One region of the Shewanella sp. GD04112 genome, then DNA from elsewhere that is predicted to be linked to it. Evidence: riboswitches for the same ligand, from Rfam matches in the RefSeq annotation. Region 1 holds a riboswitch; the other holds the start of a gene.
What was found. A riboswitch is a leader RNA that binds a small molecule or an ion and turns the genes downstream of it on or off. The one in region 1 is predicted to bind lysine.

Region 1 (15,163 bases):
CGTGCAGTACTCGCTGGTGAAGGCGTTTTGCTGGCCCTGCGCGGCGTAAACTTAAACCCCAATTCAGCCCCAGAAGACATGGTAGCGGTGCGTATTTACGCCGATAAACAGCGGATTATCTCAACCTGCGATCGTGAGCTGCTCTCTGTCAAAGATGTCGCCGAACTCATTATGGAAGGCGCAGGTCCCACCACTACAGGGGACTTTATCGTCGCCGTTTGCGAAAGACTCACCACCCGTAAAGTGGATTTTATCGACACCCTCGAAGAGCAACTGTCTGAGTTAGAAGAACAAGTGGTCTCTGGCAATGTGAAAGATTTACGTACTGATATCGCCGAGCTACGCAGACAAACCGTGGCGCTGCGCCGTTATTTAGGCCCGCAGAAAGAAGCTTACGCTAAGATGCTGTCCGATCAGTTTGTGCTATTTAACGAGCCCGAAAGACTCAAGATGCGCGAAACCACGGACAAACTGATCCGCACAATTGAAGACTTAGATGCCCTACGTGACCGAGCCAATGTGACCCAGGAAGAGTTGCTCAGCCAGCAATCGGAGCAGCTAAACAAGCGCTTGTATTTCTTATCCTTAGTCTCAGCAATCTTCTTGCCGCTGGGCTTTTTAACCGGCTTGCTTGGGGTGAATATTGGCGGCATTCCCGGTGCGGATAACACTTGGGCCTTTGCGACCTTCTGCGGCATTCTTATCTCGCTGGTCGCCCTGCAAATGGCACTCTTCTATCGCTTTAAGTGGTTGTAGACTGGAATAAAAAACGCCAATCACAGGATTGGCGTTTTGTTTTGTGGATTGCTTTTACTGCGGCAACTCAAACAGATTCGTCATGACTTTATAAAGCTCTGTGCCTTGATGCACTGACGCCGAGGCAAAATGGAGTATGGGCACACAATCCTGCGGCAAGCTTAGTGCCGTCAGCTCCTGCTCACTGCCATATAAGTCAAGGCGCAGCAGATTGACTAAGGTCTCACCCGCCGCCAGTGGCTCTCCCACGGGCGCCACATATTCCACCAATCCCGCCATGGGCGCATGGTACTTTTTGTAATCCTTAAGATAACAGCCAAAACGCGGCATCTTTGCGGGCGCGACTCGCTCGGCGATCACCCCTCGATGACTCAAATAGGCCAAAATGCCCTTGGCATCGACTAAAGCATCATCGAGGCAAATGCGTTCTTGGCTCGCCAGTTCCAAGGTAAGGGCCGAAACGGCAATCTCGAGATCCCTCCCCTGCGCTTTCGCCACTTCACTCAATTGCCACCAAGGGCAAAATGCCGCTTCATCCATAGCCCCGCCAAAACTATTGGGGATCACTAAGGTGTATGGAATCGAGAAATACTGCGCCGCCGCAAGGTCATATTCTGGACAATACAAGTGTTTACAGGATTTAGGCCCGGTATGCAGATCCAATACTATATCCGCCTCGTGGGCCATAGCCTGCAGGTTAACCGCTAATCTGTGGCCTGTGGTCACGCCCCACTCATTGCGTAAACGCTGCTGACACGCCTCGACTAAAGTGCTGCGGTAAGCTTGGATAAGCGCGCTATCGCTCAGCTCAGCATGCTCACGGTACCAAGCGGGTAAATCAATCGAGTGATTTAAGTACTCGCGGTTCCAGTTTGCCCCTGTGATAGGGTCAAAACGCCCCAGCGTAAACTCACCGCTCTTTTGATTTATCCCCAGCGGATTCGCTAAGGGCACTAAGGTGATTTCCCCCTAAGATGTCGCAGCGTTCGAGCTGCTTCATCAATTGGAAAATCACCGCATTGCCCTGCACCTCAGCGCCGTGGACATTGGCCTGAATATACACTTTAGGGCCAGCGACTTGGCCACTTGGCTTGAAGTGGTAAATCGGCAGGGTGAGCGCTTGCCCTGCGGCAAGCTCCCCAATGGTTAAAGACGATGCAATCGGTTGCATATTACACGCCTTCGAACAGGTTTTCGTGCAGTGCTTTAACCACTTGCGCCGCTTCTGATTCGGCTACCAATACGCACAAGTTATGCGGGCTGGCGCCTTGGCAGATCATACGCACATTGTGGGGCTCGAGCACTTCAAACACCCGGCGGCAAATGCCGGCAGTGGTGGCAATCCGGTTACCGATAATCGCCACCAGTGCTAAACCATCTTCAACACGCACGCGGCAATGCTGTGATAATTCCTGCAACAGCGCCTCGCTCAACAGCCCTTGGCCGCTTGAATCAGAGCCGGTTTTATCTAGGGTCAGAGAGACGTTAACTTCGGAAGTGGTGATCAAATCCACACTGATCTTATGCCTTGCCAGTGTGGCAAAGGTTTCAGCCAAGAAGCCCTGTGCATGCAGCATTTGCAGGCTGTGTAAATTGAGTAGCGTTTGGTCGCGGCGCAGTGCAACCGCGCGAAACACGGGCGCATCTTCAACCTGATGACGGATCCAAGTACCGCCCTTTTCAGGCTCCTTACTCGAGCCGACAAACACTTGAATTTGTTGGCGCACCGCAGGAAGAATCGTCGCAGGGTGCAGCACTTTGGCACCGAAAGTCGCCATTTCGGCGGCTTCGTTAAAACTGATTTCGGCAATAGGATGGGCGTTTGGCGCAAGGCGCGGATCGGTAGTGTAAATCCCGGCCACATCGGTCCAAATCTCAACCGCGGAGGCTTTTAAGGCTTCGGCTAACAGTGCCGCAGAATAGTCGCTACCGCCACGGCCAAGCGTGGTGGTTTGTCCCGCCTCATCGGAACCAATAAAGCCTTGAGTCACAATCACTTGTTTAGATAACAGCGGCAGTAAATGCTCACGTGAGAGAGAGGCAATTTGCTCAACCTGTGGTTCGGCGCGGCCAAAATGGCTGTCGGTGCGCAGCACTCTGCGCACATCGAAGGCACTCGAGTTAGCGCCTTTTTCCCGCAATACCGCCGCAAATAATGCTGATGAGCACTGCTCGCCAAGGGACAATAACTCATCCATGGTGGCCTTGCTGCGCTGGGATGCTAGCGCTTCGCTCAATACCGCCATACGGCTTAACAGCTTATCCAATGCCGCAGCTACATCGTTGGGACGACCCAGTTTATCTAAGATAGCGTATTGAATTTGCGCAATTTGCTTTAAGCGCTGTAAACGACCATCGTCGTTCATCGACTCTTGGGTGAGCTCAACCAAAAGGTTAGTCACGCCACTGGAGGCGCTAACCACTACTAAACGGCAATCGGGATTGCCCAGTACGATATCGGCGCAGCGATTCATTGCGCCGTAATCGGCGACTGAGGTACCACCAAATTTTGCGACAACAAGAGACATTATCGTACCTCCGCAGAAGCAGAAGACACGGCACAAACTAGGATAAGATCTTGATTAACTAACATGATTACGCTCCGAACCAACTTCGTTCGAAGAGCCTGGTGCTCAATGATACGCACCCCAATAGAAGGGAAACAGCAATCGTCACCAGAAGCTCTCCACCAATTACAGGTGACAATCGTTAGGATTCAGCCTAAGCGACCGACATAAACATGCAGCAACCACATCTATGCCTCGGCGTTAATCTCCCTCATCAATCATCGCTGGAGTTTGTGCTCCTCTGACTGACTACCTAGTTAACGCTCCTCTTCTGTTCCTTTCCGCCGGAAAGGGACGAAAAAAGTAGCAATAAACCCCTAATGAAGTCAATGCTAATTTCACATCGCATAAACAAATTCAATAAACGCTTTTAAAAACAATGAGCAATTTAGCGGTAAAGCCAAAGCAAAAAATGGCGGCGAGGTATCGAACAGACATTCAAAGGATTAAAAAAGAAGCGACCTAGCCTTGCCCTTTACAGGCAAAGCCGGATAAGAAAATAGTTAAAAACGCGCGGGTTAGGTCGCTAGATCGGGCAGTTCGTAAACCAAACGCACGTGATCATTAAACAGGCCTAAACACACTTCATCATGCCCGGTGATGGTGCAAGGCACTAAACTCACCTCACCCTTTTCCACCATATAGATGGCATATTGATTAAACTTTTTCCCTAGCTGCAGCGCCATGCTTCTATCGACAAACACCGCCCAGCTCTTCTCCATATGGGATAAATCTGGCGATGCGCCCACCATTGCACGATAGGGGCTGCCGATTAATTCAATATCACGGAGAAGTTGGCGGTCAAGTAAACGGTTTTGGCTGGGACTGAGGAGGGTTGAAGCGGGATTATGGGCGGTAATTACAGCAAAGGAAAAATCACAGGATAATGCTTGAGTAAGCAAAAACAACGGCTTCTGGTAATGCTGCCACAAATCTTGAGTCATGTTGTCCATTGGTAGTCTAGTCGAAAAATGAACCCGGGTTAGTGTAGCAGAGCGCCTCAAAAATCCAAAGAGGCGTGAACTGGCTCACAAGAATCAAAAATACATTAGTTATACTAATCAATGACTAAAGTAAATATCATGGTAAATCAGGGCCTCAACCAGAAATTTGTTAACATTTCATTTGTTAACAAATGCCTAAAACGAGTACAATGACGCCATTGGCTAGTTAAGCAGATAACATTAAGTTTGCTTAATCTTGACAAGGGTTTGTTAGATTCCTCTGCGAAATCACCCTAATCTGGCCAGACATCTTTTAAAATGTGTTCTACATTTGAGTTATCATTTAAACATTTTAAAAAAAACAATAGTTAAGGAACTATTTATAACTATTGCTTATCGAAGTTGATACTGGTTACGTTTTATCGTATTACACTTTAAACGTGCACTTTATATACATCCTGATGTGTCGCCGTAAAGATCTTTCCTTTGAAGCACAGAGCAGTTAGAGGAAGTATCAACATTTTATGAATATAAGGATCCGATGTAAGCGGTCCTTATGGTTAGAATAAAATTGGTTAAAATTTAGGTAATTAATATGCAAAATCCGCACATTCTGATCGTTGAAGATGAAGCCGTTACCCGTAACACGCTGAGAAGTATTTTCGAGGCAGAAGGGTATGTGGTAACTGAGGCCAATGATGGCGCAGAAATGCATAAGGCTATGCAGGAAAACAAAATTAACCTAGTGGTTATGGACATTAACCTACCAGGTAAAAACGGTCTGTTGTTGGCACGTGAATTACGTGAAATCAACAACATCGGTCTGATCTTCCTGACAGGCCGTGACAACGAAGTCGACAAAATCCTTGGACTTGAAATTGGCGCGGACGATTATATTACCAAGCCGTTCAACCCACGTGAATTGACGATTCGTGCTCGCAACCTTCTGACTCGTGTGAATAGCGCTGGTAACGAAGTCGAAGAAAAGAGCTCTGTCGAATACTACCGTTTCAACGATTGGAGCCTAGAGATCAATAGTCGTTCTCTGGTGAGCCCACAGGGTGAATCTTACAAACTGCCACGTAGCGAATTCCGCGCTATGCTGCACTTTGTTGAAAACCCAGGAAAAATCTTAACTCGTGCCGATCTACTGATGAAGATGACTGGCCGTGAGTTAAAGCCACACGACCGTACTGTTGACGTGACTATCCGTCGTATCCGTAAGCACTTCGAAAGCTTGCCAGATACGCCAGAAATCATCGCAACGATCCACGGTGAAGGCTACCGTTTCTGCGGTAACTTAGAAGACTAATCTTCTAAGTCCGTTTGAATAATAAAAACCAGATCCTCTGATCTGGTTTTTTTATCTCTGTAATATCGCCAATCCTCAGCCCCGCTTTATCCCAATCAATAAACCTAAGCTTGAAAGGCCAAGCTTAAATAGCTATCGCAAACTTTAAGCGTATCAATTGGAATGGAGCAGTTACTCACGACTAAGTACTCTCCACAGCGTTAATTCAGCTGTTAGCTAAGGTGGTAGCTAAGGTATTAGCCAAATACCGCGTAAAAAAAGAGTGAGGTGTTAACCTCACTCTTGGATAACTGCATGCGCTAGATTAACTGCATACACTTGGTTAAATAGCACTATGCTCTAGGCTGCTTTCCGCTTTTAAGCTGTTTATCGAGGAAATCCGCCAGCGAGCGATATAAGTGATTACGCACTTTCTCACCGCGCATCGAATGCTTTGAACCAGGATAATCAATCATCTGGAACAGTTTGCCTTCGTCCTGCAGCGCCTTATACACGCGAGTGCTGTTTTCAAACAACACGTTATCGTCGGCCATGCCGTGGTACATCAACAGCCCCGACTGGTAGTTTTTCACATAGGGGAACACGCTACTGGCTTCGTAACCCTGTTCATTATTCGCGGGATGGGCGAGATAACGCTCGGTGTAGTGAGTGTCGTACAAGCGCCAATCAGTGACGGGCGCGCCCGAAATCGCCGCCTTAAAGTAATCCGGCGCCTTAAATAAACTCATCAAGGCCATATAACCGCCGTAGCTGTGGCCATAAATCGCCACATTGTTGCTATCGACAAAGGGCAAGCTGCGCAGATAATCGACGCCAACCTTTTGGTCATTCACTTCCGCTTCGCCCAAGTGACGGTAAATTACCTGTTCGAACTGGGTGCCTCTGTGGGCGCTGCCACGGTTATCCAGTTGAAATACCACATAACCTTGTTGCACTAAGTATTGGGTAAAATAATCCTGCTCACTCCAGCTATTGGTAACCAATTGCGCATGTGGGCCGCCATAAACGCGCACCACCACGGGGTACTTTTTATTCGCATCGAAGGGCACGGGTTTAAAGAGGCGCGTTTGCAAGACTTGTCCGTCTTCCGCCTTGAGTTCTTTAAACTCTGGCAATTGCCACAGGCCAGCATAGTCATACAGAGGATGGCCCGCTTTGACTTGGTTCTGCTCTACCCACGCCAAATGTTGGCCCTTATCGCCGTGCAAACTGATCTGTGGTGGCTGAGATAAGCTATTGAAATAATCCAGATACACGCTTTGACTATCGGCAAATACCGGATTGTGCATCCCCGCCTCGCTGCTCACACGCTCAACCTTGCCGCCCGCTAACGGCACACGGTAGAGGTGTTTTTCGATAGGGGTATCTTTGCGGCCAGTGAAATACACCCAACCTGCGGTTTCATCAATATATTCCAGCTCATCGACCGCCCAATTGCCCTTGGTCAGTTGCGTCTTCAGCTTACCTTTTAGGTCAAACAAATACAGATGATTAAAGCCGTCACGCTCCGAGGCCCAAATAAAGGCCGATTGTTGCTTTAAGAAGTGCAGGTCATTGTTAAGATTCACCCAAGCATCGCTACGCTCTTTGACTAAGGTTTTCGGCTTGGTCAGCGATTCTAGCGCCACCAGTTGCAGATCTAATTTGTGTTGATCGCGGCTCTGCCACTGGAAGGATAAATGCTTGCTATCCGGCAACCAATCCACGCGAGGCAGGTAAATATCCTTATTTTGATCATCACTTAAGGTCACCCAATTGATGGCTTTATTGCTCAACGTCACAACGCCCAGTTGGATCTCGACATTGTTTTTACCCGCCGCTGGATAACGTTGCTCGGTAAGCTTAATGCCATCGGCGTAGATTTCATTGCGGGTGACCAACTCCACGCCAGACTCATCGATGCGGGTAAAGGCGATGGCCGACTCATCGGGCGCCCACCAGTAACCCGTCATGCGATCCATTTCTTCCTGGGCGACAAATTCCGCCATGGCATTTTTAATTGCGCCGCCACCGTCTGTGGTCATGGCCTCAAGCTTTTTAGTTGCTAAATTGAGCACATACAGATTTTGGTCCCGCACGAAAGATACAAAGTTGCCCTTGGGCGATAGACGCGCATCGGTGGCAAAGCCCTCGCCTATCGGCAGTTGGCTGACGCTGTTATCTGCTAAGGAGAAGTAATACAGATTACCCGAGGCAGGGATCAACAGCGCCTTGCTATCGTCGGCCCAGAAATATTCCATAATGCCTTCGCCATAAATACGTTGGCGCTCGCGGCGGGCCTTTTCTTCATCGGATAACTCATTGCTCGCCAGCTTATCGGCGTTCAGCAACAGGCTAGATTTGCCTGTCTTCACATCCATCTGCCAGAGATCGTAAAAGTTTTGGTTGTCTTTACGTCCCGCAAGGTAGGTCACCCTTTGACCATCGGGGGATAATTTTAATCCACGGGGACTGGTGCCCGCCAAGGCAGGCGAAGCATTCATGCGCTCGATAGTCAGCGGCGTTGTGCCGCCCTCAAGTGCATAGGCGGGGGTTAATATCGCGCTAGAAACCATGGCCAGTTGACTCGCTATCAGTAGGGATGAGGCGCCCAATGTCACCGAGCGCAGGGAAGAAGCTAACCCATTTTTAGTCATTATTATTCCTTGGAAGCATACTCGCCTTAAAGTGGCGATCAAAAACTGCCGTCATTGTGCCAAGGCAAAGCCTAAATAAAAAGCGCAGGCAATATACAGATACAAATTAGCTGGCGAACCCCTGCGGTTAGCTCAATTTTCAAGATAACCCACTCAGCCTGACACAAAGGGATAACCCTCTTGGCTTAAATTGATTAAAACCCACAGCAACATCGCTGAAATTGTCGACTAACTGAGTTATTATTCGCGGCAAATAATGAAATTGACCTCAATGTTGAACCCCTAAAGGACCTAACATGCAGACTCTTGCCCAGCACTTAACCTCAAAGGCAGTGAACGAATCCCTCTCGCAACTGATTTTGACCTTAGCCGACACCTCCAAAGCCATCAGTCATGCCGTGCGCCACGGTGCCTTAGCTGGTGTGTTAGGCGCGACCGAACAGGAAAACGTGCAAGGTGAAACCCAGAAAAAACTGGATATCATCACCAACGATATGCTCAAAGATGCATTAAAAGCCGACGGAACAGTGCGCGGCTTAGCCTCAGAGGAAGAAGATCATGTGGTTGAAGTCAGCGCCAATGGTCAATATTTGGTGTGTTTCGACCCTCTAGATGGTTCATCGAATATCGATATCAACTCACTGGTCGGCACGATTTTCTCTGTTTTACCCGCACCACAGGGTGAGTTAACTGAAACAAGCTTTTTGCAATCGGGTCGCAATCAGTTAGCCGCAGGTTATGTGCTCTACGGTCCATCAACCATGCTCGCCCTCACCACAGGCCAAGGCGTGCAACTCTTTACCCTGCACCCAGAAACCAACGAATTTTTACTGACCAACGCGGCCATGAGCATCAGCCCTGACACCCAAGAGTTCGCCATCAACATGTCGAACCAACGTTTTTGGGAAGCGCCAATGCAGACCTACATCGCCGATTTACTGCTAGGCAAAATTGGCCCGCGCGAAAAATCCTTCAACATGCGCTGGATTGCCGCCATGGTGGGCGACGTGCACCGCGTACTTTCTCGCGGCGGTATCTTTACTTACCCAACCGACAATAAAGATCCGAAAAAGCCATACAAGCTGCGTTTAATGTACGAAGCCAACCCAATGGCTTTATTAGTCGAGCAAGCCGGCGGTAAAGCCTCTACGGGTTATGAAACCATTCTGGATATTCAACCAACCCAAATTCACCAACGCGTAGCGGTTATCCTCGGTAGCGCCAATGAAGTGGACGCTTGCCTAAGCTACCATGGTATCGATTACAGCGAAGAACCAACTCTGGATTAAGCCTAATCGCTTAAGCTTTGATTTTTTATGAAAAAAGCCACTTACCACAGTGGCTTTTTTATTGTCGCGTAATGCGACATTCATTTTAAAATGCGGCCTAACGGCCGAGGTGAATCAAAGTCGTGGGTCTTCAACCCTCTGCCTGATATTCGTGCTGTTTAGCACAATGCTATATTTATTGCGGCCTGACGGCCGAGATAAATCAAGATCGTGGGGCTTCACCCCACACCCGACCAAGGAGGACTGCTCGTCCTATCCTCCTTGGATTCTCCAAGACGCCCCTAGCGAAGTTACATACGTTAGTTAGTGGCTTCGTGCTTATTCGAAAATCGCTAACGCTTCCGATGGTACATCCTGTACCCCGAAAGCTAACTCGGCATCCATGCCTCGCTCACGTGATTTTCTTCAACGCCCTTCAGCAACTTCGCAGGGGAAGGTGAACATCTGTAGCAAAGGTGCTGGCTATTTATCCCAAAAGTTATGTCTGTCCCATCTTTGCTATTCAGACTGAGTGTCTACTTTTTCAAATTAAGGAATAAAATTTATACTGGTCTGTTTTTATTTATATTTTTGGCAGACTCGTAATTTAGTTAATCAACGAACTTTGATCCTCCCCTATGAACCCTATCAATCAAGAAATGCATACCTAATGCAGTTGTCGTCAGTATGTTACAAATAAACACCATATATACTGCAACAAAAATGTATTTGGTTAACTCATGAAATTCAGCAGCTATTTGGAGGATACTTTTCCCTGCTAATTGTACAAAACCACCTGCGAAATACATAAAAATGCTCATAAATGCAAGATACCCAAAAAGATATGTCAGAAAGTTTCTTCTGGTTAATGGTTTTCCGTAAAGTGTTGGAGGCTGTCCCGACATAGGATCATCCATCCCTGCTTTATTAAACGTTGCGACAGCAGCCATAGAAGCAATATAAAATCCTGACAATATTTGCAAAATTCCGTTTACAACAGATATCAAGCTGTCTTTACCGACAAAAACCACAGGAACAGGAAGATAGTACAATACTGCACAAATGATTATTGATAAGATTAATGGTAAATAATAATCAAACCAACGCTTCTCTGGATGATAGATTTTTATGTAACAAAGTGGTTTAAGAAGTTTGTCAAACATCTACTTGTACCATTTCTTCAAGCTTGGCTACTATTTTTTGATGAAGTTTAGTATGGATATCTTCTTGGCATTGCGCAATTGGATCATTGAGCGATACTAATGAACTTTTAGCAAACATTTTTTCAGCAATATCTCTTTCTCTCACACCTACTTCAAGTGTTCGATGACGTCTGTTATCACCAACATATTTAATCTGTAATCTTGTATATTCGCGTTTATTGACCCAACCTTTGGCTTCTTCAATCATTTTTAGAGCCTTCTCGCCTCGAGTTTTAAGAGCTACTAATGTAATTCTTTCGTCTTTTACAGTGAACTCACTATCCTCATCCATTTTATTATCAACAGCGTCTCTAAACGCAACAAAACCACGGATAGTACCTTTATTAAGAAGGGTACTAAGTTTTTCGTTCCCATTGAATTCTAAGGAAATCATTGGGCGACATTTTAAATCTTTTTGCTCTCCATCTCGTCTATACGTAGATTGTGCGCAGATAGACAACATATGCGTCAAGCCATTCGCAATAACTTGCCTAGTAATACCCGGTACTTCCTCAAGAATTGCATGATGAAAAATTTTTAAAGCTTTATTATGGGGTTCTCTTCTAATAACTAGATGTGCTGATACAGAAATTCCCTCTCCTTCCTTCTTCTCTGCTGTTCGAGTTTTTCCAGTGATTATTTCAGTAAATGTTGGATCAGTCGCTTTTTTATCAGCATACTGGAACAACATAGTTACTGCATACTCCTCAACTTTTAACTTATGTAGTCGTAGTGAAACGTCACCATTTTTTATCTCATACAGAGCTTGGTTTTTTGCAACCATATTCTTGAGGTTAGGTAAAATCCTTTCAAAATTGAAATCTGGTGCATCATCAGGATGTTTTCTAACGCCAAAGTTACATTCAAGAAGATACCTTTCATATTGTTGTAGAATCATTTCAAATAGTTATATCAAGTTATTGTTCATAATTTTATATCATAATTTTATTTCAATACCCATTGTTTAATTTTAGAAAGATAGTGTTTTAGTACTGTTTTAAAATATGAAAAAACAACTCTAGGACTACAGAAGTTCACTCTCCCCTCGGAGTTGCCGCAGGGCGAATAGACAAATTGCGTGAGTCTCGCCATGGATGGCGAGCTAGCTTTCGCAGGTGCAGGGACGCATCCTTCGGAAGCGATAGCAAATTTGTCGATGAGCACAAGGGGCTTTCAACGCCGTTGGGGGCGGCAAGGGAGATCCAAGAGGGAATTGCTGTTGATCCCCTCTTGGTCGGGTGTGGGGTGAAGCCCCACGACTTTGATTCACCTCGGCCGTTAGGCCGCAATCACTAAACTTCTACATAAGGTATGGGTTAAAGCCCCACGACTTTAATCTACCTCGGCCGAAGGCCGTATTGCTTTTCTACACGTCAGTGGAAACTGAAACACCCAACTAACTGGCAACACAAAGATTTTGCTGAATCTTCCAACGACGTTCCATGAGTGGAATCGAAAACCCATAACATACCACCACAATCAAAGGTTGAAGCTGAAAACTCAACTCAGGCCACAACATAAAGGCAGCCACGCAAGCCACAGTGCGCACAATGGAATGCACAATCGCCACCTTTTGCGCCGCTAACACGCCGAAAACCAACCACATTAATCCTGTTTGCACCGCAAGGGCGAAGGGCAAGGCTAAATAGTTTTCCATAAAAAAGGGAATACTGATGCTAAAGGTTAAAAAGCTCATCCCCACCGCAGCCAAAAACACAGTCTCAAACCAATTACGATCAGTGCTTTTCTTGAAGGAGATATTCTCGCCCGTTAGACGCGAGACTCCCATAGCAAGATAGACAATAGAACCCGTGCCGATAAATGTTGCCATCACCATTTGCGATGCTGGCAGAATAAAACTCAAGATAAACAATAGTCCCCAGACCATCATGCCAGATAAGGGCATAGCTAAAGCACGTTTTTGGTGGTATTCGATAAGTTGTTGATCCAGTGATTGATGTTGCATGATTAAGCCTCCTTGTTGGTATGGCTTAAGTATCCCTGCATCCGCTAAATCACGGCAGTGTGAGTTGTCAGCAATTACGGATGACAAATGTCATCAATGGCAAATTTCTTAGGAAAATGAGAAGGAAGAATGGCACAGGCATAGCTCTTTTGGGATTAACAGCCAACACCGAAGTTACAGAATACACCATCCCCTCGGAGTTGCCGCAGGGCATTTGCGTTCGTTGCGTGAGCGAGGCATCAAAAAACAGCACAAGCATAACTTTTCACTCAATGGTTACACCAAAACTGGCATTGTTGCACCGGTGACCTTCTAAAACAGGGATGTTTTAGTAGAGCTTACAGGGACGTATTTACAGCGAGTCACTGGTGTAACAGTGCGAAAGCCTGCGGCAGGCAATGAGTTAATGCTTTAGCCAGAAGCCGCAAGGGAGAAGATGGGATAGTTAACCCCACTAACCTAACTGACCTCGGCTGTAAGGCCGCAAAACCAAATCAGCTAAGCCCGAGCTGCATATACCTCACGCCTTTGCGATTGGCCGATAGCGCGGCGTTAACCCAGTATGTTATTGTTTTGGCTTCATAGATTCGATTATTAAGCTTTAACCACTAAGGATTTACTCCATATGGAAAAAATATTTGAAAGGCTAATGTACGCATCACGCTGGATTATGGCGCCCATCTACTTGGGGCTGAGTCTAGTGTTGTTGGGTTTAGGCATTAAATTCTTCCAAGAGATCTTCCATATTCTGCCGATTATTTTTGAGATGACCGAAGTGGATCTGGTGCTGGTCACCCTGTCCTTGATTGATATCACCCTAGTGGGCGGTCTGATTGTGATGGTGATGTTTTCTGGCTACGAGAATTTTGTCTCGCAGCTGGATGTCGGCGAAGACAGTGAGAAGCTCAGCTGGTTGGGTAAATTAGATTCTGGCTCACTGAAAAACAAAGTGGCTGCCTCCATTGTGGCGATTTCGTCAATTCACCTGCTGAAAATCTTTATGGATGTGAAAAATATCGATAACGACAAAATCATGTGGTATTTGCTTATCCATATCACCTTCGTGGTGTCGGCATTTGCCATGGGCTACTTGGATAAAATGACTCGTAAATAAACAGCGACATCGCCCCGTAAGCGACGTTGCTGTTTGAGAGTGAGTGCTAAGCGTCACTAAACCCGCCATAGCCAAACAATGCCGAGTGCCAAAGATTAAAACAAGCCACTGATAATAGTGGCTTTTTTATTTCCTGAACAAAAACTGTGCCTCGCACTTTGGTATTAATTTAGTCTGCATTGCATAAGTGCATGTTTGAATTGAAATTATTGCTTGAGATAATAGCCCGAGTCTTAACCTAAACGGCGTTTGATACCAAAGGCTAACCTTTTGAATCAAATTCAAGACCAATTAACCCAAAAGGGTTATTAAAATGCGTCAAGATTCTTTATAATCGCCAACATTTTGACAATGTAGCAACACAAATCATCACCTGTATTCGTCCGCACAATTAACAAGGTAGTAAAGTGAAAACACAGTTACTGGCCCTCATGCTCGTCAGTCATTTAGGCTACGCATATGCCAAGGAAGATTTAGCCACAAGCTTAGACACCGCAGAACCCGCCCCTAAAAGCCATAGCATCGACTTTATTGATAAAGGCCTCAAGCTGAGCTTGAGCTGCTCCGTTGGCGAACCCCAACCCATTTTAAACGTCACTATGGGTGAATCCTTTGCATTTGGTAGCGATCCAAGCGTGCTAATTATTCGCAGCGACAAGCAGCACAGTGTGAAATTTCGCGGCACCGCGACCTTGATGAACTTTACCAGTTTGCCAAAGGCTGACGACGATCTGTGGCAGGCGTTAGCTCAGCTACAAACTCAAGAACTAAGCCTTGAGGCCGTTTCGTTTCGCTCAAGCAAATACACTAGCTCAACCTTAGTGGCCGTGGGATTTAGTGAAGCGGTCAGCCAGCTAAAACAGAAGTGTAGCCAGTAAGGGCGTGTCTCGTCCTGATACAAAAAAGCCACTGTAATCAGTGGCTTTTTTAGTTGTGCGATTTAAGACTCGCTATCGACCAGCTCGACTTGATGGGTCTTTTCGGTTTGGTCGACTATGGTCAACACCGCCGTATCCCCCACTACGTTGCAGGAGGTCAGCACCATGTCGATGATACGGTCCAGTGCGGCCACAATCGCAAAGGCTTCAATCGGCAAACCCATTTGATGGATTAATACCCCAATCATCACCATGCCGCCACCGGGTACACCACCCGCGCCAACGGATAACAGGAAGATACTAAACAGCAGCGATGGCAATTGTTCGCTGGTGATTGGCATGCCGAAAGCATTGGCGACAAAGAAAATCGCAATCGTGATATAAATTGCCACGCCGCCCATATTCATGGTCGCCCCAAGCGGCACGCCAAAGCCTGCCACGGCGCGATTCACCCCAAGCTTTTCCGTTAGGGTGCGCATAGTCACTGGAATCGTGGCATTAGAGCTGGCGGTAGACAGGG
Region 2 (15,163 bases), 890 kb from region 1:
CTGCTGCTTTAACACTTCGGCGACCGCCTGTAGGCGATAGCTTGGACGTGGTGCAATGGTTTTCTTCTTCTCGCTGCTGCGTAAGTCATCATAGTCCTTCAGCCCTTTCTCATAGGCGATTGCGGCATCGAAGGTTTCTTCAAATAAGGCTTTTACGCCCATGCGCGTCTGTGGGAAGCGCTGAACAAACTTTTCACCCCAGTTACTCTGTTTGACGTTTTCGCCAAGGGCGAATTTGATACTGGCAGGGGCGTTAGCAAATTTAAGCTGCTCGGCACTTTCACCCCATTTCATCTTGATTAACTGGGATTGACCACCAATTGGGTTAGCGCTGCCATGGAGTAATTGTGCGCTGGTGACACCGCCCGCGAGTGCGCGATAGATAGAGATATCTTCGGGATTGATCACATCGCCAATCCGCACTTCTGAGGTGACCGCATCTGTACCTTCATTAGTGCCACCATTGATAGCAATATGGGAATGCTCATCTACGATCCCCGCAGTTAAGTGCTTACCCGTTGCATCGAGGACTTGATAACCCGAAGGCGTGCTGAGTTGCTGACCGATTTTTTCAATTCGGCCATTGGCCATTAACAGATCCGCATGTTCTAAAATGCCCTGTTTATCTGAGGTCCACAGGGTGGCATTTTTAATATGGAGTTTCTCGGCTTTTGGCGCTTCGCTCAAACCATAGGCAACGTTAGGGTAGGTGAGTTGACTCACTAAGGTTGGTGCAGCATCGGTTTTAGGCGTGCCTTCTTGTTCCGTCTTTGGACTCGAAGCGATGGCAATACCCGCCACATTAATGCTGCGACTTTGGGCGTCCACCATACGGCCTTGAATGCCATCTTTAGCGAGCCAGAGGGTAAAACGGCTGATGCCATGAATGCCCGCATCGCTTAAATCGGCGTTAAAGCTCACGCGGCCGTCGTCTTCAAGCTGAAGATTGGTGAGTGCAATGCTCTTCTCGCCACTGCTCAACTGACCCTTGAAGGTGGTTTTGCCTGCTTTGCCCGTTTCTTCAAGATTTAGATCTAAGGTGAGATTATTCAGCGTGAGCTGATAGTCACCCAAGAGTTTAGCCTGTGGGAGTGAGCGAATGGACTGCTCTTCGCCCTGCAGCCAGACGCTATAAATCTGGCCATCCTTAAAGATATTGCCCTTAGTAATCACAAAGTCGGCCATATAGCCGGGGGCAAGTTTACCGGCGAAGTCGGCCGTACCCGCCATCTCGGCGGCTTGAGTCGTCAGGGCTGCGAGGGCATTGTCCTCACTTAATCCCTGCGCGATGGCTTGACGTAGGCGAGGCCAAAATGCCTCGGTCTTAATGCCAAATTGAGTAAAGGCAAAGGGGATGCCCGCATTCGCCACTGCCGCGGGGTTTGTGGGCGCGCGTTCCCATTGTCTGAGTTCTGCAAGGGAGACTTCACGGTCAGCATCATCGGTGCCAACATCGGGTGCTTGCGGATAGTTGAGCGGCAGGATCAGGGGATAATGCAGGGCCTTTAATTCATTGATGCGCGCATATTCTTGACCACTTGCGAGTAGGTTGGCGGGTTGCTGGTGTTCTTTGAGCAGGTTCGCAGCGCGCAGTAAATCGTTGAGGTTTTTTGTTTCAAAGACGATTTGTTTCTCGGCTAAGTTATCTAAGCGTTCGAAGGCAATATTAAATTCAATTTGAGCACTTGCTGAATTATTAACCGATTTGTGCTTATTTTGGTTATACCAGTTAGCATCGGCAAAGGTTTGTCGGATAAGTGCAATACTGCCCATCAGAGAATTGGGGTAGTCTTGTTCAGACGTGCCTTTATCGAAGGCCATAAAAGGTTGGCTGCGAGCGCGATAAATCACCTCGTTGGCGGTTTTATCGGCTAATGAAAGGCTCACACCCGTACCGCGGAAAATACCGTCGAGTTTACTGCTTTGTACGCTGGTAAAGCCGTTATTGATCCAATCTCTTGCGCGTTCTTTATTTGGGTAAACGTAATTAAACCATTCTTTTTCAGCGTGAATTGCGCCATTTTCTGCATTACCGCCGATACGCTTAATATCATATACCGGACGAGTCAGCCCCAATTTGGGATATTCAAACTCGATACCATAATCGGTAAAGGGATCGATAAAACCGGGATAGATAGTATAACCACTGAGATCAACTTTTAATGCCGCTGCTGGGATATCCCCTTTTTCAATAATGGCTTTGATCCGATTGTTTTCAACTAATAATGTGGCATTTGTGAGTCGCTTCCCTGGCGCCATGATTAATTCAGCATTGGTGAAGGCCGTTAACTTATTGACGGGGGCGATGGGATTGGCCTCGGCAAAAATGTTGTGGGATACAAAACTACTTATAATGCCGCAGCTTATTATTATCTTATTGTTTATCTGCATTTTTTATTCACTTAGACGGAGGGGGAATAAAGAGTAACCTAAAGCAGATGTAAATACTAAAGCTGAATTGTAACGCAATTTAAGCATTTGCTTGAATGCAATGGTGGTGGCATTCAGGCATAAAAAAGCTCGCAGGGCGCGAGCTTTTTTATGTTACTCAGTGGTAATAGCAAACGGCTATTACCAGCACGGTATTGGATTAGATTAAGAAATCATCCATAGAACGGCCTTTATTGACTTCGTTCTTAAATACCGTTGGCATACGACCTTGACCAGTCCACTGGATCACTTCGCCGTTTACTTCGATTTGGTATTTTGCTGGACGTGGAGCGCGTTTTTTACCTGCAGCTTTAACTGCAACGCCACCTAAGTCGTCGATTGATAAACCAACTGCTTCCATTTGTTGGCGGATTTCTTCGATTTTAGCATTACGTGCAGCAATAGCTTGCTGCTCTTCTGCTGCCATTGACTCACGCTCAACTAAAATTTTATCTAGCTTAGCCGCTAAATCTCGCAGTTCTTCAATGCTGAGATCTTTTACTGCAGCTTTAAAACGACGACCGTGAGTTAATATCTCTAAAAATTCGCTCATATCTATTTTCGTCCCACTCTATTTTTATTACAGGATAATGGTGAACAACAGCTAAATGATAGAAAGTAATATAGCTCGAATCAAATAAAATTATGCAATAAACAGAAATTAAATATTATTTAATTTTTGAACTTTTTAAATATGGCAGATAAGTGTTCAAAAATGTGGCCAATACCACAGTCTTAAAAAATGCAAACAGGCGTTTGAGTTTGGTTGACGTTAACGTTAACAGGACGTAAAGTGGCTCTATCCTGCATTGGTGATGACCAATGTTTTGTCCATGTACATGAAATTGTAGGAAGGAAACCCTATGAAAGTATTGGTGCCTGTTAAGCGCGTAGTTGATGCCAATGTGAAGGTCAGGGTAAAAGCTGACAACACCAGCGTTGATACCGCAAACCTCAAAATGGCGTTGAACCCTTTTTGTGAAATTGCAGTAGAAGAAGCGGTTCGTTTAAAAGAAGCGGGCAGTGCTACTGAAGTAGTGGTCGTCAGTATCGGCAATAAAGCCGTTCAAGAACAATTGCGTACCGCGTTAGCACTAGGTGCTGACCGTGCGATTCACATTGATACTGAAGAAGAGTTAACCCCAGTATCGATTGCCAAATTACTCAAAGCCGTACAAGAAAAAGAACAAGCGCAATTAGTGCTGTTTGGTAAGCAATCTATCGATGGCGATAATAACCAAACTGGCCAAATGTTTGCGGCATTAACGGATATGCCACAAGCCACTTTTGCTTCTGAAATCAAAGTCGAAGGTCATTCAGTGCAAGTGGCTCGCGAGATAGATGGCGGGATGCAAACCTTAAGTCTGCCGCTGCCAGCTGTGGTGACTGCCGATTTACGTTTGAACGAACCTCGTTACGCTTCATTGCCTAACATCATGAAAGCTAAACGTAAGCCATTAGATGTGCTCACTGTTGCGGATTTAGGTGTGACGCTAAAAGCCCATCAAACTGTGGTGAAGGTGACGCCACCTGCCGAACGTAAGGCGGGCATCATGGTTGCGTCGGTAGCTGAGCTGGTTGAAAAGTTAAAGAATGAAGCGAAGGTGATCTAAATGGCCATTTTAGTATTAGCAGAACACGATAATGCGGCACTGAAACTGGATACCGCAAAGGTTGTCACCGCTGCGTGTGCCATTGGTGATGATGTGCATGTATTGGTGGTAGGTCACCAATGTGGCGCCGTGGCACAAGCCGCGCAAGCCTTACAAGGTGTCGCTCAAGTATTAGTCGCCGATAACAGTGCCTATGAAGCGCATTTAGCCGAAAACGTAGCTAAATTGTTGGTGGACTTAGCACCAAACTACAGCCATATCTTGGCTGCAGCATCGAGCGCTGGCAAAGATACGCTACCACGTGTGGCGGCCTTGTTAGACGTTGCGCAAATTTCTGAAGTGATTGGCGTGGTGAGCAGTGATACTTTTGTTCGCCCGATTTACGCGGGTAACGCTTTAGCGACAGTACAAAGCCATGACGCGATTAAAGTGATGACAGTCCGTGCCAGTGCCTTCGATGCAGCGGCGCAGGGCAACAGTGCCGCCGTGACCACCTTAGATAAAGTATTTGAAGCCAAAACCCAGTTTGTATCTCAATCATTGACCGTTTCAGCACGTCCAGAGTTAGGTAATGCGGGCATTATTGTTTCTGGTGGCCGTGGTATGGGCAGCGGTGAAAACTTCGGTATGTTAGAGCAATTGGCGGACAAACTCGGTGCCGCGGTTGGGGCTTCTCGCGCCGCGGTTGACGCAGGTTTTGTGCCTAACGATCTGCAAGTGGGTCAAACCGGTAAGATTGTGGCGCCAAATCTCTACATCGCCGTGGGGATTTCGGGTGCGATTCAGCATTTAGCAGGGATGAAAGACGCTAAGGTGATTGTGGCAATCAACAAAGATCCTGAAGCGCCAATCTTCCAAGTGGCCGATTATGGTCTCGAAGCCGACCTGTTCGACGCCGTTCCAGAGTTGATTTCAACTCTAGGTTGATTTTATCCGTGATCTAAGTCAAAGTAAGCGGCTTTGCGGTGGCAACTGCTTAGCCGCTTATGTTTTTATGTGCCTCACGCCCGTGCATGGGCGTTCTTAGAAGTAGAGGCGCACCAAATATCAGTAGTGATCAGTAGGGTGATTCCGTTGATCGTTCACGAAAGGATTTGGTGCCGAAGTGGTTTGATTTATCAAGATCAACTGCTGGGGTTGTGCCGAATAGGTACAGCACTGCCATAGTATTTTCTGATACGGATATTAGGAATAGTTACTATGGAGCGCTACTGATAGGACAGGTGATCTTGGGTATCTATTGCCTTTTCCCACCAGTTCAGTCGCCCTCCATTCGTATTTTGACGAAGAAATAATCAATGACTGTAGTAAGTTACGCCGATTCGGCACTTTCTCTGCTGCCGCCTGTGGTCGCAATTGTGTTGGCGATTTTCACTCGCCGTGTTCTCCTTTCCCTCGGTTTAGGTATTGTGATTGGGGTGTTATTACTCAATCAATTTTCACCTGTGGCCAGCGGTGAGTTTTTATTAAACAGTGTAAAAGGACTTTTTTGGTCAGAAGATGGCGTAAATTCTTGGAATTTATACATTCTCGGCTTTTTAATTGTATTAGGGATGATCACGGCATTAATTACCGTCAGTGGTAGTGCTAGGGCATTTGCCGATTGGGCGCGCCTGCATATTCGCAATAAACGCGATGCCAAATTGCTGACCATGTTTTTAGGCTGTGTTGTCTTTATTGACGATTATTTCAATAGCTTAGTCGTGGGTTCTGTCGCAAGGCCCGTCACTGACCGTTATTATATTTCCCGCGCTAAGTTAGCCTATTTATTAGATTCAACGGCGGCACCGGTTTGTGTTATTTCGCCGGTATCTAGTTGGGGTGCTTATATTATTGCGCTGATCGGCGGCATATTAACCGCTCACGGTTTTGCCGACTCTGGTCATTTGAGTGTGTTTATTCAAATGATCCCTATGAATTTCTACGCTATTTTCTCTTTATTATTATTACTTTGCGTTGCATTTATGGGCTTAGATATTGGCCCTATGCGTGAGCATGAATTAAATGCACAGCGCGGTAATTTATATGATGAGAATAAAGGATTACCGCCCGGAGCGAATGCCGATTTACCCGAAGCCGAAACGGGTAAGATCCTTGGTTTATTCTTACCTATTACCGTGCTGGTATTTGCGACCCTGTATTTTATGATCGACAGTGGTGCCCAGGTATTAGCGAAAGAAGGTATTGAATTTAATATTATTTCAGCTTTTGAAAAAACCGATGTTAGCTCGTCACTGTTCTTTGGTGCCCTGATTGGTTTAGCGGTTGCGCTGGTGCTTAACCTAGTGCAAGGCGTTGAAAAGTCGATGGTCGTCAAAGGCGTAGTGCAGGGCGCTCGCTCTATGCTGCCTGCGATTTACATCCTGTTATTTGCTTGGACCATTGCCGGCGTGATTGGCCAGCTTGAAACCGGTAAGTTTATGGCAAGCCTCGCCACAGGCAACATTCCCTTTGCCTTCTTACCTGCGTTGATGTTTGTGTTAGCGGGTCTAACGGCGTTTTCTACCGGCACCAGTTGGGGCACGTTCGGTATTATGCTACCGATTGCCGCCGATATGGCGATGGGCAGCCATACAGCCATGATGTTACCTATGCTGGCATCGGTTTTGGCGGGCGCGGTATTTGGTGATCACTGCTCACCGATTTCAGATACCACGATTTTGTCGTCAACTGGCGCGAGCTGTCACCATATCGACCACGTTGTGACTCAGTTGCCTTACGCTGTGATTGTGGCGCTGATCAGCATGGTAGGTTATGTGGTGCTTGGTTTTACAGAATCTGTGAATGCGGGACTGCTGACCTGTGGCGTGCTGTTTGTCTTAAGCATTGTGTGGTTACGACTCAAATCCCAAAGCAACGCGAAATAAGCTTGACGTAAGCGAGCGCTTTTTTCGCGAGTCTTCATTGTTAATTTCCCAAGCTCTCAAAACAAATCAGCCAGCATTATGCTGGCTGATTTTTTATCTATCACACCTGAACTCGGGATAAAAAAATTTGAACTAATAGCCCTCCAAGTGATCGGATCTTTCGACCAAGAGAAACCTCATCACACCGGAGGGCCTATGCATAAATTAGTGGAAGTGTTTTGTGATGTCGATGATTTTTGCGCTGTTTTCATTCCTGAATGGGAAAAAACGCTGTTAACCGATGGCACACGCAAGCGTCAACGCGCTGGCCGTATGACGATGAGCGAAGTGATGACCATCATCATACTTTTTCAGATGTCCCACCACCGTGATTTCAAGAACTTCTACATCGGCTATCTGGCTCATTTCTACAAATCTGCTTTTCCTAATTTACTCAGCTATACCCGCTTTCTTGAGGTGATGCCCACGGCTTTAGTGCCGCTTTGCAGCTACTTTGCCAGCCTCAAGAGTGCTCCCACTGGCATTGAATTTGTTGATTCAACCAGCATCAAAGTGTGTCATAACCTACGTATTCATCGCCATAAAACCTTAGCGGGACTGGCGTGCAGAGGAAAAGGCACCATGGGGTGGTTCTATGGCTTTAAGCTGCATTTGATTGTGAATCATCAAGGTGGAATCGTGGCGGCCAAAGTGACACCAGCGAATGAACATGACACAAAACCGGTGAAAGAGATGGTGCACAGTGATATGAATAAACTCTATGCAGATAAAGGGTATATCAGTAAAGCGCTATCGAGTGAATTACTGGAAAAAGGCGTCACACTGGTGACAAACGTGCGTAAAAATATGAAAGCGAAGGCAATGTCGTTGTGGGATAGAGCGATGCTGTCGAGACGTTTCATCATAGAAACCATCAACGACCAGTTAAAAAATATCTCTCAAATAGAGCACTCTAGACACCGCAGCGTGCATGGTTTTATGCTCAATATGATTGCGGGACTTATCGCCTATCAATTGAAAGACAATAAGCCACAACTGAACATCACTCACGCAGAGTTTAATGCTATTGCAGTTATGGCTTGTTAAACCGATATCAGGTTATCACACATCCCAAATTACAGGGCGGTGTTGAGTCCACGGCGGTTCAATAACCCTTCGGTGGTAGGCTCTTGACCACGGAAGTTTTTGTAAGCTTCCATTGGTGCAATGCTGTTGCCCACTTCGCGAATGGTCTTGCGGTATTTCATGCCGATTTCACGGTTTAAGCCACCTTGAGTTTGCACGTAAGCGTAGGCATCTGCCGCTAAAATCTCACTCCACATGTAAGCGTAGTAACTTGCTGAGTAACCACCTGGGAAGGCGTGGGCAAAGTAAGTTGACTTATAACGTGGTGGCACGGCGGTGATATTTAAGCCGTGTTTTTTCAGCGCATTGGCTTCAAATGTCGCCACATCTTGCAGTGGGGCATCTGGGCTTAATGAGTGCCATTCCATGTCGACGAGCGCCGCAGCCATATACTCTAAGGTATCGAAGCCTTGGTTAAAGCTGCCGGATTTGAGCAGTTTTTGCAGCAAATCATCGGGAATTGGCTTACCTGTTTCGTAGTGTTTGGCGTAGTTGGCTAACACTTTAGGGTGGGCTGCCCAGTCTTCTTCGAAGGTTGATGGGAATTCCACAAAGTCACGGGAGACAGAAGTACCCGCCAAGCTTGGGTAAGTCACCTTAGAGAACATACCGTGGGTACCATGGCCCATTTCGTGGAACATAGTGGTCACTTCGTTGTAGCTGACGAAGGTCGGTTGTCCCTCTGGCGCCTTTTTAATGTTCATCACGTTGACCACGACAGGCTTAGTGCCTTCGAGGAAGGATTGACCCGCGAACGAGCTCATCCATGCGCCGCCGCGTTTGCCTTCACGGGCAAAGTAGTCGGCGTAGAAAATCGCCATGCTTGAACCATCGGCATCAAACATTTCGTAGGCTTTCACATCCGGGTGGTACACGGGTAAATCTGGGCGCGGCTTTAAGGTGACGCCATAGAGTTCTTTGAGGGTGTAGAACACACCGTCTTCGAGTACGCGGTTAAATTCGAAATAAGGGCGAATGCTATTGGCATCGAGGGCGTATTTCTCTTGGCGAACCTTCTCAGCGTAGAATTCCCAGTCCCATGGCGCGAGTTCAAACTTGCCGCCAGTCTTGTCGATCATCGCTTGGATATCGGCAGCTTCTTTTTCGGTATTAGCGACGACGGCAGGCACCATTGAACCAAACATGCTGTATACCGCTTCAGGCGTTTTTGCCATTTGTGGCGCGAGGCGGTAGCTGGCCCAGTTTTCATAACCTAATAGAGCGGCACGCTCGGCACGTAATTGCGCAAGGCGAGACACTAAAGATGCGGTTTCGTTTTCACCCGTTAAGCCACGGTTTGCCGAGGCTTCCCAAATGCGTTGGCGCAGTTCACGGTTCTCTAAAGAGGCGAGAACAGGCTGGCGAGTGGTGTTGGTGATGTTGATTAAGTACTTACCTTCGTGGCCTGCGGCCTTGGCATCGTTTGCTGCCGAGGTGATTTCGCTGTCAGTCAGGCCCGCCAGTTGCTCTTTGTTATCGACAACGATGGCGATTTCTTTGGTTAAGCGCAGTAAACGTTGTGAGAACTCGTTGGTCAGCGTCGATTGTTCTTCGTTCAGGGCACGGATCTTCACTTTCTGCTCATCGGTCAGTTTAGCACCGGCCATGATAAAGCGTTGGTGATACACCTCAACCAAACGTACCGCTTCAGACGTTAAGCCTAAGTTATTGCGGTCGTTATAAATAGTTTCAATACGGGCGAATAGTGCTGGATTGAGGTTGATGTTATCTGAGTGCGCTGCCATTTTCGGGGCCATCTCACCTTGGATTTTACGCAGGGCAGGATTGCTGTTTGAACCCGCGAGGTTGTAAAACACGCTCGATGCACGGGTCAGCAGGGCACCGCTTTTTTCCATGGCGACAATCGTGTTGTCGAAGGTTGGGGCGGCAGGATTGTTGGCAATGGCCAAAATCTCTTGATAATGCTCTTTAATGCCTTGCTCTAATGCGGGCTGAAAATGCTCGTCTTTAATGACACTAAAATCAGGCGCTTGGTATTGCAGCGTGCTGGCTTGGAACAGAGGATTTTGGGTTTGAACTGCGGTCACATTCGTCGCTTTAGTATCTTGAGTGCTGCAGCCTGCGAGTGCGCCTGTCATCAAAGTGGCGCCAATGGCGATGGCAATAAAACTTTTACGCATAGTTGAGTGATTTCCTTAGAATTGTAGTTTTTTGTGACTCTAGCGTTACTAACTTAAATAGGACTGAAAACCTATGGGGTGAAGTTGTAAGTAAAAGTAAACAAAAAAAGCGCCCTACAACCGTAGGGCGCTTGAACTATTTTCTTGCAGGGAAAATAGCGGGACGACTAGTTATTTACGGGTAAAGTTATGGTACTTGTCGATACCAGAGCTGCTACCTGTGTTGTGGCACACGGCACAAGATTCACCCGTAGGTTGCTTGAACCAATCGCCAGTGGCTGGCACGCTGATCTCGCCACCGTTGCTCACCATGTGGGCTTTAACTGCATCGCCAGTATGGCAGGCATAACAGTTAGCGGTAACAGGGCTGGTCATCTTGCTGCCGGGTTCAAGAATGTATTGATTTGGCACTTTGTTTAAATCAATAGCGGTTTCGTGACAGGCAACACAGCTAGTGACTGGGTTGATAGCGCCTGCGCCGTTCGCTGTCTTGGCTTGGGTGCCGTCGGCCTTCATCTCACCAACATTTGCACCATTACCCCAGTGCCAGCTGTGGATCATAGGACCAAAACCTGCACCCAGTGTGGCCGAAGTCCGAGCCATGCCGTTATCGTGGCAGGCAATACAGCCGTTACCGCCTTGGTCGAATGCACCGTTTTTGTGGAAAGCGGTGGCATCGTTGTGGCAAGTCGTACAGCTGTTATCGCTGATCACAGTGCGACGTTCAAAACCAGATACTTTCTCAGCACTTACTGGATTAACTACATCTGAGTAGGCGGTGAAAGAAACACCCATTGAACCGTCATAGCCCTTGGCTCTGAGGTTACCATTGCTTTGATAGCGTTGATTACCGTCGTATTCCATCCAGCCTGCGGTGCTGAAGGTGACCCGTGCAGAGTAAGCATAGTTAGCATTCACTGCGCTGATATCCGTCAGTAGGTGACAGATATTCTTAGTACCATCGGTGTTGTAACCATAGTAATAGTTTGTACGGTTACCTGGGCGGCCTACTAAGGTGTTGTTGTCATAAGCATGCAGATAGGCACCAGCGTAGACAATCGGCTTCTTGGCATCAAATACCAGAGGATCTGAGTAGTTGAAGTTATCTTTAATGCTAAAGATGTTGCCGTCAGTGTCTTTCACTGTGATGGTGGTACACCAACCGGGTTCCGCTTTCGCTACGCTTGAGCCATCGGGCGCATAGTGGTCGGTTAAGGTGGAAATATCATCTACTTTAACGGGGGTTGAGAGTGTTACTTGGTACTTAGCACGGATAGCTTGACGCTCGGTAATGCCTTCTTTGCCTTCATGCATTGGGCGCACATCGGCACCGTTACTTGGCACAATCGCACCTGGTACGCCGCCAGTGTTGTGGCAGTCGATACAACCAGGGCCTGAAACGCTGATATTGGTTGGCGCTTCAACGTGGCAAGAAGTACAGTTCATCACGCTGAAATCTTTAGTGAATTTCTGGTGATTAATGTGGCCAATTTTAGACAGTGTATTGGTGGCGTAACCGCCGATAGAGAAGCCTTCGGCATTTTTCGCGCCGCGGCTCACCGAGCCGTGACAGACCAAACAGCCTTCAACGAAAGTGACTTCGCTGTCCATACCTGTAGCGACATAGCTAGCATGGCGACGTGGGCTAGTGGCGTAATCGACGTGACAAGCATAGCAACTGTCGGTGGTGGTTGAATGCGTGCCTTCAGGCTTATTCACAACCATTGGCGCAGAGCGCGCAATACCGCTTTCGCTGTTACCGCCGACTCTGAGCCAGACGATGCCTTCAGTACTGGCGTTGACACCTTTCATTGGAGCTTTAAAGCTGTAATGACCATCGCCTAGCGACTTGATTTCAGCGCCTTCAGTGGCTTGAGTTGCAGCGCCGCCGATATGCACGTTGTCGGTGACATTGTTAATGTCGGCTTCGTCGCGGTTATTGATAAAGCCTTTGTCGGTTAAGGCGGCGACTTTAGCTTCTGCATTTAACAGGCCATTGACTAAGTTGCCGTTTTCGTCGGTGACTTCAAATTCATAGGTGATACTGCCTTCGCCAAAGCTGTAGCCCAGTACTTTAACATTGGTCACCGCTGAACTTGTAACTGGTGGTGGCGTCCATGGGTCTCCAGGCTTACCGGGTTGACCTGGATCGCCGGGTTGGCCTGGTGCGCCGTCTTTACCATCACTGCCACAGCCTGCTAGAGCGCCAGTTAGGGCGATTGCGACTAGGTATGCCAGTTTTTTAGATGTGAATATTCTCATCATAATCTCCATTTAATCCAATACGCATTTAAAGGCACGGATTGCAGCACTAAAGTTTGCAGGGGAGATTAGTGCTTTGAGCCGCTGATTTAATTTGCAAGCGTTCGAATAACTTTTTTTGTTTTTGTGAGTACATTTGTCTCGAGCAAATATTACGGATAATGGAATGTTTGTTTTTTGAACCAAACCGCATTTTAGCCTATATCTTTGGAGGTAGATCTCAATTTTAAATATTTGTTAATGTGTCATTTCTTATATAAAACAATATTTAAGGTTAAATTAAGCTTATTGTAACAATTGGGCTGTGACAGGGTTTGTCTGATGACTATTTTCTGGTTTGGACGGAAATACGAACAATCATGTTAAGCCGAGGTAGAAGAGGTCGTTGGTTTAATATCCGTTCGAAGCCACAAGATTGGGATTTCAGTAGAAAAGCTGAGATTGGCCTAGTGTGTTAGGGCACGGCGCAATGGTAAACTAGGCGCCATAAGCTCTGGCAACAGAGAAACAATAAATTTAAGTTAAAAAAGGGATTCGTTTTGGCGCAATTGTATTTTTACTATTCAGCAATGAATGCGGGTAAATCCACCTCTCTATTACAATCTTCCTATAACTACCGCGAGCGCGGCATGAATACCCTAGTGATGACGGCCTCTATCGACGACAGATACGGTAAAGGTAAGGTGGCATCACGTATTGGTATTGAAACCGATGCCCAGGTATTTAGCAGCCACGACAATCTGATAGACATGATCACCACGGCGCACCAACAGAATCATTTGAGCTGTGTGCTGGTGGACGAGTGCCAATTCTTAAGCAAAGAGCAAGTTAAACAACTTACTTATGTTGTTGATAAAATTGATATCCCAGTTTTGTGCTATGGTTTACGTACCGACTTCCAAGGTGAACTCTTCACTGGCAGTCATTATTTGTTGGCATGGGCCGATAAGTTAGTCGAGCTGAAAACCATTTGTCACTGTGGACGCAAAGCCAATATGGTGGTGCGTCTTGATGGTGAAGGTAAAGTGATGCGCGAAGGTGAGCAGGTGGCAATCGGCGGTAATGAAAGTTACGAATCGGTTTGCCGTAAGCATTTTCGTGAGTTTATTTGGGATTGATTGAAGCCTCAAGCGCGGTTAGCACTTGCGATAAGTTGCTAAGTATTTTTGCGCTAACCACTTTGAGGCGCGCTGCCAACTCATTAAAATACGGTGAGATCTAACAAGAGACGCAATGATCCTGTGTTGTTAGGTCTTGCTCAATGAAGGCAAAGGAATGTATTTGCAGACTCATGCACAGTGGACGAACTTAAGTGTGAGTTTTGCCCTGATACTGGATGTGTTGAGCATAGGTTGGGAACTTTCCCACGTAGAAAGGATTTGTTAAGTGATTTTTGGGAGCCGTTTTGCCTAATTCTACGCAAGAAATGCAATTCGAAAATTATCGTCCTCGTCCGCCACAACCCGAACCTAAGGCTAAGCGTCAGCGCAAGCCGAGATCTAAGGGGCGTGTCTGGTTCCTGTTTTTTATTCTGATTATCTGTGTGGCGATTTTAATTGGCCAAGAGGTTAAAACCTCTTATTTCCAGTCTAAGTATGTTCATCAATATGCGCAGACCTTGACCTATGAGCTGAAAAATCAGCCCACTCAGTCAATTATCTATCCAAGTTACGGACCCTTCGATGAACGTCACGGCTACAGTAAGTTGCCCCAGTACATCGATAGATTGCTTCAGCGTAATTTCCAAGTGACGCAGCAAGTGGAGTTTTCCCCTGCGCTACAGGAATACGCCCAAATGGGCTTTTTCCCGCCTTACCATGAGAAGGCGCAATCGGGGTTAGCGCTGCTGGATTGTCGCAATACCGATCTCTATGAGTTTGCTTATCCTAAACGTGTGTACCAAGATGACGATAAAATCCCCAATGAAATCGTCAATACCTTGTTATTTATTGAAAACCGCGAGCTGTGGACGACTGAGCCTAAACTTAATCCGGTGATCGACTGGCCACGCTTTATTGTGGCGGGGATGAGTCAAATCGCTGAAATGGTGGGGATGAATGTTTCTACCGCCGGTGGCAGTACACTGGCGACGCAAATTGAGAAGTTTCGCCATTCCTCCCAAGGGTTAACCTTAAGCATTAAGGATAAGCTGCTGCAAATTGGCTCGGCCACAGTGCGGGTTTATCAGCAGGGGGAAATTACTGAGCCTGCCCGTAAGCGGATTATTCAAGATTATTTAAATACTGTGCCTTTATCCTCAGCGCCTAACCACGGTGAAGTACATGGCATAGGCGATGGCCTGTGGGCGTGGTTTGGTACCGATTTCGATACCGCCAATAAACTGCTTGCTTCGCCGCAAATCAAAGCCAATGCCGCTAAGCGTGGCCAAGTGTTCCGTCAAGTGGTGGCCTTGATGATTGCCCAGCGCCGTCCTTCCTATTATTTGTTACAGGGACATGAGGATTTAGAAAATCTGGTCGACAGCCATATTCGTTTACTCGGCCAATACTATTTGATTGACCGCCAACTTAGAGACGCAGCGCTTGCTCAAAAACTGCAGTTTAAGGTGGCTAAAGCCCAACGTAATACCCAGTCGGGAGCGGATAAGGGCGTTAATACGATACGCATTCGTACTGCGGGCATGTTAAATGTCGGCCTGTATGATTTGGACCGCCTCGATTTGACCGTCAACAGCAGCTTGCACAGCGACTTACAACAACAGGTG

Region 2: it holds a riboswitch for lysine, as region 1 does, so the genes downstream of both, N7386_RS07465 (Na+/H+ antiporter NhaC family protein) here and lysC (lysine-sensitive aspartokinase 3) in region 1, are expected to answer to the same signal.

The regions. Positions count from the first base shown of each region.
Region 1 is NZ_JAOEAL010000001.1:752,447-767,609, reverse strand. It holds gene N7386_RS03365 (zinc transporter ZntB) at 1-756, shown strand, start outside; partial or broken gene N7386_RS03360 (succinylglutamate desuccinylase/aspartoacylase family protein) at 811-1,927, opposite strand; gene lysC (lysine-sensitive aspartokinase 3) at 1,929-3,284, opposite strand; lysine riboswitch at 3,428-3,602, opposite strand; gene N7386_RS03350 (DUF3293 domain-containing protein) at 3,842-4,276, opposite strand; gene arcA (two-component system response regulator ArcA) at 4,863-5,579, shown strand; gene N7386_RS03340 (S9 family peptidase) at 5,912-8,215, opposite strand; gene N7386_RS03335 (class 1 fructose-bisphosphatase) at 8,512-9,504, shown strand; gene N7386_RS03330 (hypothetical protein) at 10,095-10,646, opposite strand; gene N7386_RS03325 (hypothetical protein) at 10,639-11,583, opposite strand; gene N7386_RS03320 (hypothetical protein) at 12,082-12,651, opposite strand; gene N7386_RS03315 (TIGR00645 family protein) at 13,277-13,765, shown strand; gene N7386_RS03310 (hypothetical protein) at 14,173-14,643, shown strand; gene N7386_RS03305 (dicarboxylate/amino acid:cation symporter) at 14,706-15,163, opposite strand, start outside.
Region 2 is NZ_JAOEAL010000001.1:1,647,114-1,662,276, forward strand. It holds gene N7386_RS07445 (amidohydrolase family protein) at 1-2,391, opposite strand, end outside; gene N7386_RS07450 (H-NS family nucleoid-associated regulatory protein) at 2,591-2,983, opposite strand; gene N7386_RS07455 (electron transfer flavoprotein subunit beta/FixA family protein) at 3,294-4,043, shown strand; gene N7386_RS07460 (FAD-binding protein) at 4,044-4,970, shown strand; lysine riboswitch at 5,066-5,262, shown strand; gene N7386_RS07465 (Na+/H+ antiporter NhaC family protein) at 5,342-6,910, shown strand; gene N7386_RS07470 (IS982 family transposase) at 7,106-7,996, shown strand; gene N7386_RS07475 (M3 family metallopeptidase) at 8,026-10,176, opposite strand; gene N7386_RS07480 (cytochrome c3 family protein) at 10,348-12,438, opposite strand; gene N7386_RS07485 (thymidine kinase) at 12,978-13,556, shown strand; gene N7386_RS07490 (transglycosylase domain-containing protein) at 13,844-15,163, shown strand, end outside.